Regions from separate parts of the Vogesella sp. AC12 genome, predicted to be linked through region 1. Evidence: predicted binding sites of a transcription regulator. Region 1 holds the regulator's gene; each other region holds the start of a gene.
The links. Region 1 encodes sigma-54, which starts transcription at its own class of promoters, with help from an activator protein. Its sites were predicted from a motif close to CTGGCACGCTTCATGCTT; they were not measured.
Positions count from the first base shown of each region.

Region 2: the regulator sigma-54 is predicted to act here: its motif matches at 2,701-2,718, upstream of glnK (P-II family nitrogen regulator).
Region 3: the regulator sigma-54 is predicted to act here: its motif matches at 1,601-1,618, upstream of nirB (nitrite reductase large subunit NirB).

Region 1 covers NZ_JANFNU010000006.1:126,695-131,089, reverse strand. Annotated here, with positions in the region: gene hprK (HPr(Ser) kinase/phosphatase) at 1-520, opposite strand, end outside; gene ptsN (PTS IIA-like nitrogen regulatory protein PtsN) at 513-977, opposite strand; gene hpf (ribosome hibernation-promoting factor, HPF/YfiA family) at 1,140-1,460, opposite strand; gene NOM55_RS11345 (RNA polymerase factor sigma-54) at 1,523-2,968, opposite strand; gene lptB (LPS export ABC transporter ATP-binding protein) at 2,972-3,700, opposite strand; gene lptA (lipopolysaccharide transport periplasmic protein LptA) at 3,697-4,206, opposite strand; gene lptC (LPS export ABC transporter periplasmic protein LptC) at 4,196-4,395, opposite strand, start outside.
Region 2 covers NZ_JANFNU010000002.1:137,738-142,132, reverse strand. Annotated here, with positions in the region: gene NOM55_RS04480 (SPOR domain-containing protein) at 1-667, opposite strand, end outside; gene NOM55_RS04475 (YifB family Mg chelatase-like AAA ATPase) at 709-2,220, opposite strand; gene NOM55_RS04470 (accessory factor UbiK family protein) at 2,225-2,515, opposite strand; gene glnK (P-II family nitrogen regulator) at 2,766-3,104, shown strand; gene NOM55_RS04460 (ammonium transporter) at 3,127-4,395, shown strand, end outside.
Region 3 covers NZ_JANFNU010000007.1:90,230-94,624, forward strand. Annotated here, with positions in the region: gene NOM55_RS12090 (bifunctional protein-serine/threonine kinase/phosphatase) at 1-1,349, shown strand, start outside; gene nirB (nitrite reductase large subunit NirB) at 1,809-4,256, shown strand; gene nirD (nitrite reductase small subunit NirD) at 4,324-4,395, shown strand, end outside.

The sequences.
Region 1 (4,395 bases):
GGCCGCGCGAGATCAGCTCCAGCGCCAGTTCGCTCTTGCCCATCGCCGAATCGCCCATGATCAGCACGCCGATTTCCAGCACGTCGAGAAACACGCCGTGCATCACGGTGGAGACCGCCAGCGCGCGCGCCAGATAGATGCGCAGCACGTCCATCAGGTACGGGCTTTCCAGCGGCGTACTCATCAGCGGCACATTGTGGCTCTGGCAGTAGTCGCGCAGCAGGTTGGGCACCGGCTGCGCATTGGCGACGATCACCACCGCCATGGTGCGGTGGAACAGCTGGTCGAGGGCGGTCCGTGCCGCAGCCTGCTCCAGCTTGTTCAGGTATTCCACTTCCGCGAGGCCAAGTACCTGCACCCGGTTGGGGTGGATGAAGTTGAGGTGACCGACCAGTGCCTGGGTTGGCCGCTGTTCATCATTCGAAATCAGGTTGTCGGAGCCGGAACGGCCGGCGACCCAGCTCAGGTTGAGCTTGTGCTGATTGTCCTGGTACAGGCGGCGAACACTGATATTAGGCATGGTCTGGGGTGTCGGAAATCAGTTCAAACAGCTTCTGCGCATCGCAGGCGGGATCGTTCATCTGTTCGCGCAGCGCCTTGCTGGAGAAGCGCTGCGCCAGCTCGGACAATACCTGCAGGTGGATGTCGGTGGCCTGCTCCGGCACCAGCAGCACGAACAGCAGCGAGACCGGTTTGCCATCGGGGGCATCGAACGGAATCGGCGCCTTCAGGCGGATGAAGATGCCGGTGGCTTCCTTCAGGCTCTTGATGCGGCCATGCGGTATGGCGACGCCTTGTCCCAGGCCGGTGGAGCCGAGTTTTTCCCGGGCAAACAAGCTGTCGAAGACATCGCTGCGTGCGATGGCGTGACTGTTTTCGACCATCAGGCCGACTTGTTCGAAGAGTCGTTTTTTGCTGGAAACGTCCATGTCAGCAATGACGTTGTCCACGGAGAGTATTTTACTGATCAAGCCCATAATGCCATTTGCCCGAAAAAATCGAGGGCCATTCTACGCCGAGTCCACGGAATACCATAGTGGAAAGCGCAGGATGATCGTCAGGAGAAAAAGCGGTAGCCAAAAAAAGAACGGATAAGCAAGCAGTGCTTGCATTATCCGTTTTTGTTCGGCAAATCCTGATCAGAGCGACGCTTGCTCTTGCGGTACCGGTGCGCGATGCTCGACCTGTTTTTCCTTGAATTTCAGTACCTGACGATCCAGTTTGTCAGTCAGCAGGTCGATGGCCGCGTACATGTCCGCTTCGGTGGCTTCGGCATGGATATCCTTGCCTGCCAGATGAACATTGACTTCGGCTTTCTGTACCAGTTTGTCGACAGACAGTGTCACGTTGACACCGATCACATTATCGACATGGCGGGTAATGCGTTCCAGTTTGCTTTCGATGTAGTCACGAAGCGCCGGGGTAACGTCGAGGTGGAGGCCGGTAATCTTGAGGTTCATACCCTAACTCCTTCTGTTGGTGCCATATCCGGACTGGGCATGGCGATCTTGTTATGAACAACCTAAAAAGTCTTGCGCTGGCTGACCGGTGGTATCTGCATGGCTTCACGATACTTGGCTACGGTACGTCTTGCAACCTGAATACCTTGAGCGATCAGCTTGTCGGCAATGGCGCTGTCAGACAGCGGTTTGTTGTGGTCTTCCGCATCGATGATCTGCCGGATCAGTGCCTTGATCGCGGTGGCGGAACATTCGCCACCACTGTCAGTATCGACCGAACTGCCAAAGAAATATTTGAGTTCGAACAAGCCACGGCTGCACAGCAGGTATTTCTGCGTGGTGACGCGGGAGATGGTTGACTCATGCAGACCCAGTTCTTCCGCGATGTCTCGCAGGATAAGCGGGCGCATGGCCACTTCACCTTGTTCAAAGAACGCTTGCTGTCTGTCAACAATAGATTCTGCCACTTTCAGGATGGTGTCAAACCGTTGTTGAATGTTTTTTACCAGCCAGCGCGCCTCTTGCAGCTGGCCGCCCAGATTATGGCTGCTGCCCTTCTGCTGTAGCATGCCTGCATACATCTGGTTGACGCGCAGCTTCGGCAGCGTGCCCTGGTTGAGGCGCGCCACCCAGCGCTGCTGGCGTTTCACCACCAGGATGTCGGGGGCGACGTAGTGGGTCTCGCCCTGGTCGAAGCCGCTGCTGGGGCGCGGTCGCAGGCTGGCGAGCAGGGCGTGGGCGGTTTTCAGCTGCTGTTCGTCGATGGCGAGCAGCTTCTTGAGCTTGGTGAAGTCGCGGTTGCCCAGGAGCGGCAGGTGCTGCTGCACCATGTCCAGCGCCAGCTGACGCACCGCGGCCGGTGCCGCGTGCTGCTGCAGTTGCAGGCTGAGGAATTCGGTGAGATTGCGGCTGCCGATGCCGGTCGGCTCGAACTGGGTCAGCAGCTTGCGCAGGCACTCCAGCTCGTCGCCTTCCACTTCCAGCTCCAGCGGCAGCTCGGCGGCGATGTCGTCCAGCGAGGTCGGCAGATAGCCGTCGTCATCCAGCTCGTCGATCAGCAGCGACATCAGCGCCTTGTCGCGCTGGCTGAGCTGGGTTTCACCCATCTGCGCGGTCAGGTGCTCGCGCAGCGACGGCCGGCACGGGGTGTTGAGAATGGGGTCGAACTCGTCGTCGTCATCGTTGCGGCTGCTGCCGCTCCCGCTGCTGCCCCAGTCGCCGAGCAGCTCGCCGTCGTCGCGGTTGCTTTCCGCTTCCGGCCGCTCCGGCTCGCTGCCGCTGTCCGACGCCGGCGTGTCACCGCTGGGCGCCAGCACCGGCAACGGGCTGTCGGACTCGTCGGGGCTGTCGCTGCTGTCGGCGCGTTCCAGCAGCGGGTTTTCCAGCAGGTAGCGCTCCAGCTCGGTACTGAGATCCAGCGTCGACATCTGCAGCAGCTTGATCGATTGCTGCAACTGGGGGGTGAGCGTGAGTTGCTGGCTGGTTTTGAGCTGGAGGGTCTGTTTCATGGCTTACAAGTGGAAGTGTTCGCCCAGGTACACCTGGCGGACCTGTTCGTTCAGCACCAGCGCTTCCGGCAGGCCGGAGGCGAGCACGCTGCCTTCGGAGATGATGTAGGCGCGATCGCAGATGCGCAGCGTTTCGCGCACGTTGTGGTCGGTGATCAGCACGCCGATGCCGCGTTCCTTGAGGAAGGCGATGATCTTCTGGATATCGATTACCGCGATCGGGTCGACGCCGGCAAACGGCTCGTCCAGCAGGATGAAGCGCGGGCGGGTGGCCAGCACGCGGGCGATTTCCACGCGGCGGCGCTCGCCACCGGACAGCGCCAGCGCGTTGCTGTCGCGCAGGTGGCTGATATTGAGGTCGTCCAGCAGCAGGGTCAGCTCGTTTTCCAGCTCCTCGTCCTTCAGCCCGGCAATTTCCAGTACCGCGCGGATGTTCTCGTCTACCGTCATTTTGCGGAAGATCGACGCTTCCTGCGGCAGATAGCCGAGACCGAGCCGTGCGCGCTGATGGATCGGCAGGTGGGTGATGGTCTGGCCGTCGAGGCGGATTTCGCCGGCATCGGCGGCGATCAGGCCGACCACCATGTAGAAGCTGGTGGTTTTGCCGGCGCCGTTGGGGCCGAGCAGGCCGACCACCTCGCCACTGGCGATCTCCAGCGACACGTCGCGCACCACGGTACGCTTCTTGAAGGTCTTCTTCAGGTGCTGGATGGAAAGCTGGCTCGGGGTCATGGCGTGCCCTGTGCTTTGGGCTGCAGGATCACCGTCACGCGGCCGCTGTTGCCGCTGGCGGCGGTGCCGCCGCTGGCCTGATAGGTCTCGGTGGCGGTGTTGTAGACGATGACGGCGCCGCTGACCGAATCCTGGCCGCGCTTGACGCGGGCGTTGCCGGTCAGGGTGGCAAGGTTGGCCGCAGTGTTGTAGTTGACGTTGCTGGCGCTGCCTTCGACGTATTCATTGCTACCGTCGACCTTCTGGCGGAAGGTGACCGGGCTGCCCTGCGCCTGCAGCTGCTGGTTGCCCTGCGCGTCGCGGGTCACGGTCACGCGCTGCGCCTTCAAGTTCAGCGTGCCCTGCACCACCACGACATTGCCCTCCCATACCGTCACGCCTTTTTTCTGGTCCAGCGAGCCGCGGTCGGCAGACAGTTCGATCGGTTTTTCGCTGTCGGCCTTTTCAGCCATGACAGGGGCGCTCAGCACGAGGGCGGTCAGCGCGATCAGCACACTATGGCGCATAGGTAATCCTTACGTTGGACAGCAGGTTCAGCTGGCCGCTGTCCTGCTGGTAAATGAAGCCGGTCGATTTCAGTTGCGAGGTGCCGTAGTCGGCCACCAGTGGCGCGCGGTTGCTGGCGCTGCGCGCCACGGTGTCGACATGCAGCACCGAGGTCTGCAGCAGGATGGCCGGGGCGTCGGCGGTGGCCT
Region 2 (4,395 bases), on a different contig from region 1:
CTGACAACTTCACCACCACGACATCAATACCGTCCTGCCGCAGGCGCTGACGCAAGGCGTCGACATCGGCAGCCCGCTCGAACGGGCCGATCCGCACCCGGTGAATCAGGCCTTTTTCCGGCACATTGCTGGACAGGATGTTGGCCTCCACCCCCATCAACGCCAGCTTGGCCTTCATATTGTCGGCATCGCTTTCGTTATTGAACGCGCCAGCCTGCAGATAGAGCTTGGCCGGTGCCACTGTCGGACGCTCGGCCTTGGCATCAGTTCCCTGCGCCGGATCGACCGGTACCGCTTCCAGCTGCCCCGGCAGGATCTTGTAAAAATCAAAGCGCTGCTCGTCGTCCTGCGGCGCCACGGCAGCACTCTGCGATGCCACCGCTTTCGGGGTCGTCACCACCGGTGCCGGCTCGGCGGTATTCAGTTTTGCCCCCGGCACCAACACCTCGGTAGCCGGAGCCGACGCGGTGGAGCGCGTAGCCTGCAAGCGCTCCAGATTGCTGTACGGCACGCTGGCCTTGTTCATGTAAAACGCCACGCCGATCGCCACGCCGACGCCGACGATCAGGCCGACCAGCACGCCGGCCATCATGCCGCCACCGCCCTTGCTGTTGCCGGACGGTTTGCGGGAGGAACTACGCACCTGCTTCAAATCTCGATTACTCATGAAACTCACTAAATGGAGGGTATTGCCAACAACACGGGGATTCAACGACTGCCAAAGCTGGCCAACCCTCGCCTGAATTGTACTGCCTGCAACAGATGTGACCGTAGCGGATAGGCGTGCCCGCCAAGATCCGCCAGCGTGCGCGCAATGCGCAGCACCCGGAAATAGGCACGCGCCGACAAGTCCAGCTTGTCCAGCATCTGGTTCAGTAATGCGCTTTCCGCCGCCGGCAACGGGCAGACCTCGGCCAGCTCCGCCGAGTTCAACTCGGCATTGATCTTGCCCTGCCGTTGCAACTGCCGCTCGCGCGCCGCGGCCACCCGCTCGCGTACCGCCTGGCTGCCTTCGCCACTGGGCAAGGCCTGCAGCTCGTCAAGCGACAAACCGCCGACTTCCACCATCAAGTCAAAACGGTCCAACAACGGACCCGATATTTTAGCGCGATATCGGCTGACCTGCTCGGGCGTACAGCGACACGGCTTGCGCGGATGGCCCAGATAGCCGCACGGGCAGGGATTCATCGCTGCCAGCAACTGGAAACGCGCGGGATAGGTTACCTGCCGCGCGGCTCTGGAGATATGGATCTCGCCGCTCTCCAGCGGTTCCCGCAACACCTCCAATACTTTGCGATCGTATTCCGGCAGCTCGTCCAGAAACAGCACACCGCGATGGGCAAGACTGATCTCGCCGGGACGCGGCTCGGAACCGCCGCCGACCAGTGCCACCGCAGAAGCGGTATGGTGCGGCGAGCGATACGGACGCGTCCGCCAGCGGGACAGGGCAAAACCCTGGCTGCCCAGCGACTGTACCGCCGCGCTCTCCAGCGCCTCGTCCAGTGTCATCGGCGGCAGGATGCCGGGCAGGCGTGCGGCCAACATCGACTTGCCGGTACCCGGCGGCCCCTGCATCAACAGGCTGTGGCCACCGGCGGCGGCCAGCTCCAGCGCCAGCTTGGCTGCGCCCTGGCCACGCACTTCGGACAGGTCGGGATAGCCTTGCTCCGCTGGCGGCGTCAGCGTTGCCGACACCGCCGGCAAACGGGCGACACCGGCCAGATGCGCGCACACCTCGGCCAGCGTATCGGCGGCAAAGATGCTGACGCCGTGCACCAGCGCCGCCTCGTTGGCGCTGGCACGCGGCAGGATGAACGCGCGGCCGCTGTCGCGCGCGGCACTGACCATCGCCAGCGCGCCACGCACCGGACGCAACTCGCCGCCCAGCCCCAGCTCACCCGCCAGTTCATAACCGGCCAGCTGTTCTGCCGGCAGTTGCCCGGCGGCGGCCAGCAAGGCGATCGCCAGCGGCAAATCGAAACGCCCGGACTCCTTCGGCAGGTCGGCCGGCGCCAGATTGACGGTAATGCGCCGCGCCGGGAAATCAAAGCCGGATTGCAGCAGCGCGGCACGCACCCGCTCACGGCTTTCCTTGACCTCGGTATCCGGCAGGCCGACCAGCGTGAACGACGGCAAGCCGTTTGACAGGTGCACCTCAACGCTGACTTGTGGCGCACACAAGCCGGACAGGGCACGACTGAAGCAAACGGCCAGCGTCATGGGTTTATTGTGCTTCGCTGTCTGCCGCGGGGGCGTCAGTCGCAGCGGAGCCGGCGGCAGGCGCGGCAGCGGCTTCCAGCGCCTGCAGGCGCGTTTCCAGCTGTGTCAGCTGCTCGCGGGTGCGGGCCAGTACTTCCTGCTGCACGTCGAACTCCTCGCGCGTCACCAGATCCATGCGCGCGAAGGTGGCGCCCATCATCGCCTTGATGTTTTTCTCGATGTCCTTGGCCGGACTGGCGGCGATGGTCTCGCTGATCTTGTTGCTGATTTCATCGAACAGTTTCTGGCTAAGCATGGCAGTTCCTTGACTTTGTCATGATGGATTGAATTTGAGTTTAGCAAAAAGCGTTCACCACTGCAGAAACACGCACGCACCACACTGAGGCATGCGACGGCCGGATTGCAGTGCATGGCGAGAAAAATGATGCACCAAAAAGGAAATCACAAACTATGCTGCTGATAAATAAGGGAAATACATTGCTGGCACAGTTCATGCATTGGCCAAATCGTCTTTTTACGCACAACCTCGCATCAAGGAGTCAAACATGAAACTGGTCAGCGCGATTATCAAGCCGTTCAAGCTTGACGAAGTCCGGGAGGCGCTTTCTGCCATCGGTGTTCAAGGCATTACCGTGACCGAAGTCAAAGGCTTCGGTCGCCAGAAGGGGCATACCGAGCTGTATCGTGGCGCGGAATATGTGGTCGACTTCCTGCCCAAGGTCAAACTGGAAATCGCCATCGCCAACGAGTTGCTGGATCAGGTGGTCGAGGCCATCGAGAGCGCCGCCCGCACCGGCAAGATCGGTGACGGCAAGATTTTCGTGATGGATCTGGAACAGGTTGTTCGTATCCGCACCGGCGAAACCGGCGCCGATGCCGTCTGAACGTGATGCAAGGGGAAACATAATGAAGAAACTGTCAATCGGCGCCTCGGCGCTACTGTCGGCACTGTTCGCGGCACCCAGCTTTGCCAACCTGCCGCAACTGGTCGCCACCAGTACCATCAGCGGCGGCGACACCGCCTGGATGCTGACCTCCACCGCGCTGGTGCTGTTCATGACCATTCCCGGCCTGGCCCTGTTCTACGCCGGCATGGTGCGCAAGAAAAACGTGCTGTCCACGCTGATGCAGAGCTTTGCCATCTGCGCCATGATCACCGTGCTGTGGGCGGTGATCGGCTACAGCCTGGCGTTCATGCCGGGCAACCCGTACATCGGCGGTTTCGACCGCATCTTCCTCGACGGCATGCTGTACCTGAAGGACGAAGCCAAGCTGACGGTACACCCGCTGGCGGCCTCCATTCCGGAAGGCGTGTTCATGATGTTCCAGATGACGTTTGCCATCATCACCCCGGCGCTGATCGCCGGTGCCTTCGCCGAACGCATGAAGTTTTCGTCGATGATGGTGTTCATGGCACTGTGGTCGCTGGTCGTATACGTGCCGGTCGCACACTGGGTGTGGGCACCGGGCGGCTGGATGTTTGACCATGGCGTGCTCGATTTCGCCGGCGGCACCGTAGTACACATCAACGCCGGTATTGCCGGCCTGGTGGCGGCACTGGTACTGGGCAAGCGCGTCGGTTACGGCCGTGAAGCGATGGCGCCGCACAACCTGGTGCTGACCATGGTCGGTGCCTCGATGCTGTGGGTTGGCTGGTTCGGCTTCAACGCCGGCTCGGCAGTCGCGGCTGACGGTCGTGCCGCGATGGCGATGGTCGCCACCCAGGTTGCCACTGGCATGGCGGCACTGGCATGGATGGCGGCGGAATGGATCGCCAAGGGCAAGCCATCGGTACTGGGCATCGTCTCCGGCGCCGTCGCCGGCCTGGTAGCCATCACCCCGGCCGCCGGTTTTGTCGATGCCAAAGGCGCACTGGCCATCGGCCTGATTTCCGGTCTGGTGTGCTACTGGAGCGCCACCTCGCTGAAACACATGCTGAAGTATGACGACTCGCTGGACGCCTTCGGTGTGCACGGTGTCGGCGGCCTGATCGGCGCCATCCTCACCGGCGTGTTTGCGGTGAAGGAAATCGGTGGTGTGGAAGGCAGCGTGATGACCCAGACCGTGGGCGCGCTGGCGACCGCCGTTTACTGCGCCATCGTCACCTTCGTGCTGCTGAAGATCATCGATGCGGTAATGGGACTGCGTGTCAGCGAAGAAGAAGAACGCGAAGGC
Region 3 (4,395 bases), on a different contig from region 1:
TGTTGCGCGGCCACCGCTACACCGTCGCCCACGTCGGCGACTGCCGCGTTTACCTCCTGCGGGAAGGCCGGCTGACGCAGCTGACCGTCGACCACGTGTGGGAGGAGGCGTCGCTGTCGCACGTGCTCAAGCGCGGCATGGGGCTGGACGAGCACGTGATGCCGGATTTCTGCGACGGCGATCTGCACGCCGGCGACGTGTTCGCGCTGCTGTGCGACGGCGTGTGGCAGGCACTGGGCGACAAGCGCATCGACGAGATCCTGCACCTGCATCTGGATGTGCAGCGTGCCGCCAGCGTGCTGTGCGAAGCGGCACTGGCCGCCGGTGCGCAGGACAACCTGTCGGCGCTGGTGCTGCGGGTGGAGGCGCTGCCGCAGGGCGCACTGGCCGACGAGCTGGCGCGCGGCACCAGCCTGCCGCTGCCGCCGAAGCTGCGCGACGGCCAGCCGTTTGAAGGGCTGACAGTGGTGGCCAGCCTGCACGCCTCGCCCGGCGGGCTGGCCTATCGCGTCGCCGACGCCGCCGGCCGGCACTGGGTGCTGAAGACGCTGCCGCCGCTGCTGGCCGGCGATCCGGGCGCGGAGCAGGCGCTGCTGGTGGAGGAGTGGCTGCAGAAACGCATCAGCTCGCCGTATTTTGCCGAGGTCGCCACCGGCGTCGAACGCCAGCACCTGTACTACCTGCAGCGCTGGCACGACGGCGAAACGCTGGCCGCACGGCTGGCGCAGCAGCGTTTCGGCATCAGCGAGGTGGTCGCCATCGGCCTCGCGCTGTGCCGGGCGATGTCGGCGCTGCACCGCCTGGGCATCGTGCACCGCGACATCAAGCCGGACAACGTGCACCTGGGCCGTGACGGCCAGCTGCGGCTGCTGGATCTCGGCGTCGCCTACTGCGCCGGGCTGACGCCGGAGCACGACGGCCCCGGTCCCGGCACCGCCAGCTACATGGCGCCGGAGCGTTTCGCCGGCGGCAAGGCGAGCAGCAGCAGCGACCTGTACGCCGCCGGCGTCACCCTGTACCAGCTGCTGACCGGCCGCTATCCCTACGGCGAGATCGAGGCGTTCCAGACGCCTCATTTCGACGCGCCGCAGCCGGCCTCGCGCCAGCGCCCGGACGTGCCGCTGTGGCTGGACAATCTGCTGCTGAAGGCGGTGGCACGCGAGCCGGGGCAGCGTTTCGAAACCGCCGAGGAAATGCTGCTGGCGCTGGAGCGCGGCGACAGCGTGCCGCAACGCCAGCTGCGGCGCGTGCCGTGGGCGGAGCGGGCGCCGCTGCGGCTGTGGCGCACGCTGGCGCTGGTTTCGCTGCTGGCGAACCTGGTGTTGCTGTATGCGCTGCTGCTGCGCTGAGAACCTGTTTACGATCTGCTGTGATTGATCTGAACGGGGCGCTACCGCGTTAAAAACGCCTTCGGAATGCTTGTTTATCTGGATAAACGCCGCATCCTCAGCCGTTTTCGCCTTGTTTCGCGTGAGCGCGCAAGATCGCAAACAGGTTCTGAATTGACCGTGGCTGCCTGTTTTTGGTGCTGCCATGCACCATAGACAGGCAGGCCAAGGCATAACAGGTCAAGGTTGGCCGCAATAAAGGGGTTTGCAGGCTGGCACGGCTTTTGCATTAAGACAGGCACAATCAGATTGTCCGGGTCGCCAATGGCGGTGACCGGGACAGGGACAATGAGGTCCGTTCGGCGTGGCGCAAGTCACACCGGCGGACCTTTTTTCGTTTCGGCACCGCTACGGCAATGACGACGGGCGGCGCAGGCAGGACACCGCGCAATGCGTCGCAAATCAGACAAAGGAAACACCATGAAGAAGCTCAAATTGGTAATGGTCGGCAACGGCATGGCCGGGGTGCGCACGCTGGAAGAGCTGCTCAAGCTGACCCCGGAGCTGTACGACATCACCGTGTTCGGTGCCGAACCGTACGCCAACTACAACCGCATCCTGCTGTCGCCGGTGCTGACCGGCGAGCAGACGCTGCCGGAGATCATGCTCAACGATGTCGACTGGTATGCCGAGCACGGCATCACCCTGCATCTGGGCAAGGAAGTGGTGGAGATCGACCGCGGCCGCCGCATCGTGCGCGCCGCCGACGGCACCGAGGCCGAATACGACCGCCTGCTGCTGGCCACCGGCTCCAACCCGTTCATCCTGCCGGTGCCGGGCAAGGAGCTGGACGGCGTGGTCACCTTCCGTGACATCCACGACGTCAACACCATGATCGATGCCGCGGCCAACCATCAGCACGCGGTGGTGATCGGCGGTGGCCTGCTGGGGCTGGAAGCGGCCAACGGCCTGGCCGCACGCGGCATGAAGGTGACCGTGGTGCACCTCGGCGAATGGCTGCTCGACCGCCAGCTGGATCGCACCGCCGCCGCCATGCTGCAGGACACGCTGCAGGAACGCGGCCTGACCTTCCTGCTGCAGAAGCAGACCGCCGAGCTGGTGGCCGGCAGCAGCGGCCGCGTCGCCAGCGTGCGCTTCAAGGACGGCGAGGAAGTGCCGGCCGATCTGGTGGTGATGGCGGTCGGCATCCGCCCCAACTTCAGCCTGGCGGAACAGAGCGGCATCTACTGCGACCGCGGCATCGTGGTCAACGACTTCATGCAGACCTTCGACCCGCGCGTCTATGCGGTGGGCGAGTGCGTCAGCCACCGCGGCGTCAGCTACGGCCTGGTGGCGCCGCTGTTCGACATGGCGAAAGTGGTGGCCAACCATCTGGCCAACTTCGGCATCGCCCGCTACGTGCCGGCGGCGACCAGCACCAAGCTGAAGGTGACCGGGGTGGACCTGTTCTCCGCCGGCAACTTCATGGGCGGCGACGGTCATGAGGAAATCACGCTGTCCGATCCGGTCGGCGGCATCTACAAGAAGCTGATCGTCAAGGACGACAAGCTGGTCGGTGCCTGCCTGTACGGCGACACCGCCGATGGCGGCTGGTACTTTCGCCTGATCCGCGAAGGCCACGCCATCCACGAAATGCGCGAACAGCTGATGCTGGGCGAGGGTGCCATCGGCGACGTCGGCCACGCCGGCCAGAACCGCGCGATGGGCATGAGCGACGACGCCGAAGTGTGCGGCTGCAACGGCGTGTGCAAGGGCAGCATCGTCAAGGCGATCCAGGAAAAGGGCCTGTTCACCGTCGACGAGGTGAAAAAGCACACCAAGGCGGCCAGCTCCTGCGGCTCCTGCACCGGCCTCGTGGAGCAGATTCTGATCAACTGCGTCGGCGGCGCCGCCGACGTGAAGCCGAAATCGGAAAAGGCGATCTGTGGCTGTACCGATCTCAACCACGGCCAGGTACGGCAGGCGATCCGCGAGCAGCACCTGACCTCGCTGGCGGACACCTTCACCGCGCTGGACTGGCGCTCGATGGACGGCTGCAGCAGCTGCCGTCCGGCCATCAACTACTACCTGATCTCCAGCTGGCCGGGCGAGGCGAAGGACGATCCGCAGTCGCGATTTGTGAATGAACGGGTACACGCCAACATCCAGAAGGACGGCACCTACTCGGTGATCCCGCGGATGTGGGGCGGCGTCACCAACCCGTCCGAGCTGCGCCGCATCGCCGATGTTGCCGACAAGTACGACATTCCGATGGTGAAAGTCACCGGCGGCCAGCGTATCGACCTGCTGGGGGTGAAGAAGGAAGACCTGCCGAAAGTGTGGGCCGACCTGGACATGCCGTCCGGCCACGCCTACGGCAAGAGCCTGCGCACGGTGAAAACCTGTGTCGGCAGCGAGTTCTGCCGCTTCGGCACCCAGGATTCGACGCAGATGGGCATCGATCTGGAACACGACCTGTTCGGCATGTGGAGCCCGGCCAAGGTCAAGCTGGCGGTGTCCGGCTGCCCGCGCAACTGCTCCGAGGCCGGCATCAAGGACGTGGGCATCATCGGCGTCGATTCCGGCTGGGAGCTGTACATCGGCGGCAACGGCGGCATCAAGACCGAGGTGGCCGAGTTCCTGTGCAAGGTGAAAACGCACGACGAGGTGATGGTGTACAGCGGCGCCTTCCTGCAGCTGTACCGCGAGGAGGCGTTCTATCTGGAGCGCACCGTGCACTACCTGCACCGAGTCGGCATGGAGTACATCAAGCAGCGGGTGCTGGCCGACGAGGTTGGCCGCAACGAGCTGTACGCGCGGCTGAAGTTCGCGCTGACCTTCGAGCAGGACCCGTGGGCGGAGCGCACCAAGGGTGGCGTCGCCCGTCACGAGTTTGAAGCGCTGAGCATCGAAACGGTTACCGCCTGAACCGGCGACTTGTCCATCGGCCACGGCAGCCCCGCGCCGTCGTGGCCACCACCAAAAGGATCACATCATGAGCCGCAACTGGAAAACCATCTGCCAGCTGAACGACATCCCGGCGCAGGGCGCCCGCGTGCTGAAGCGT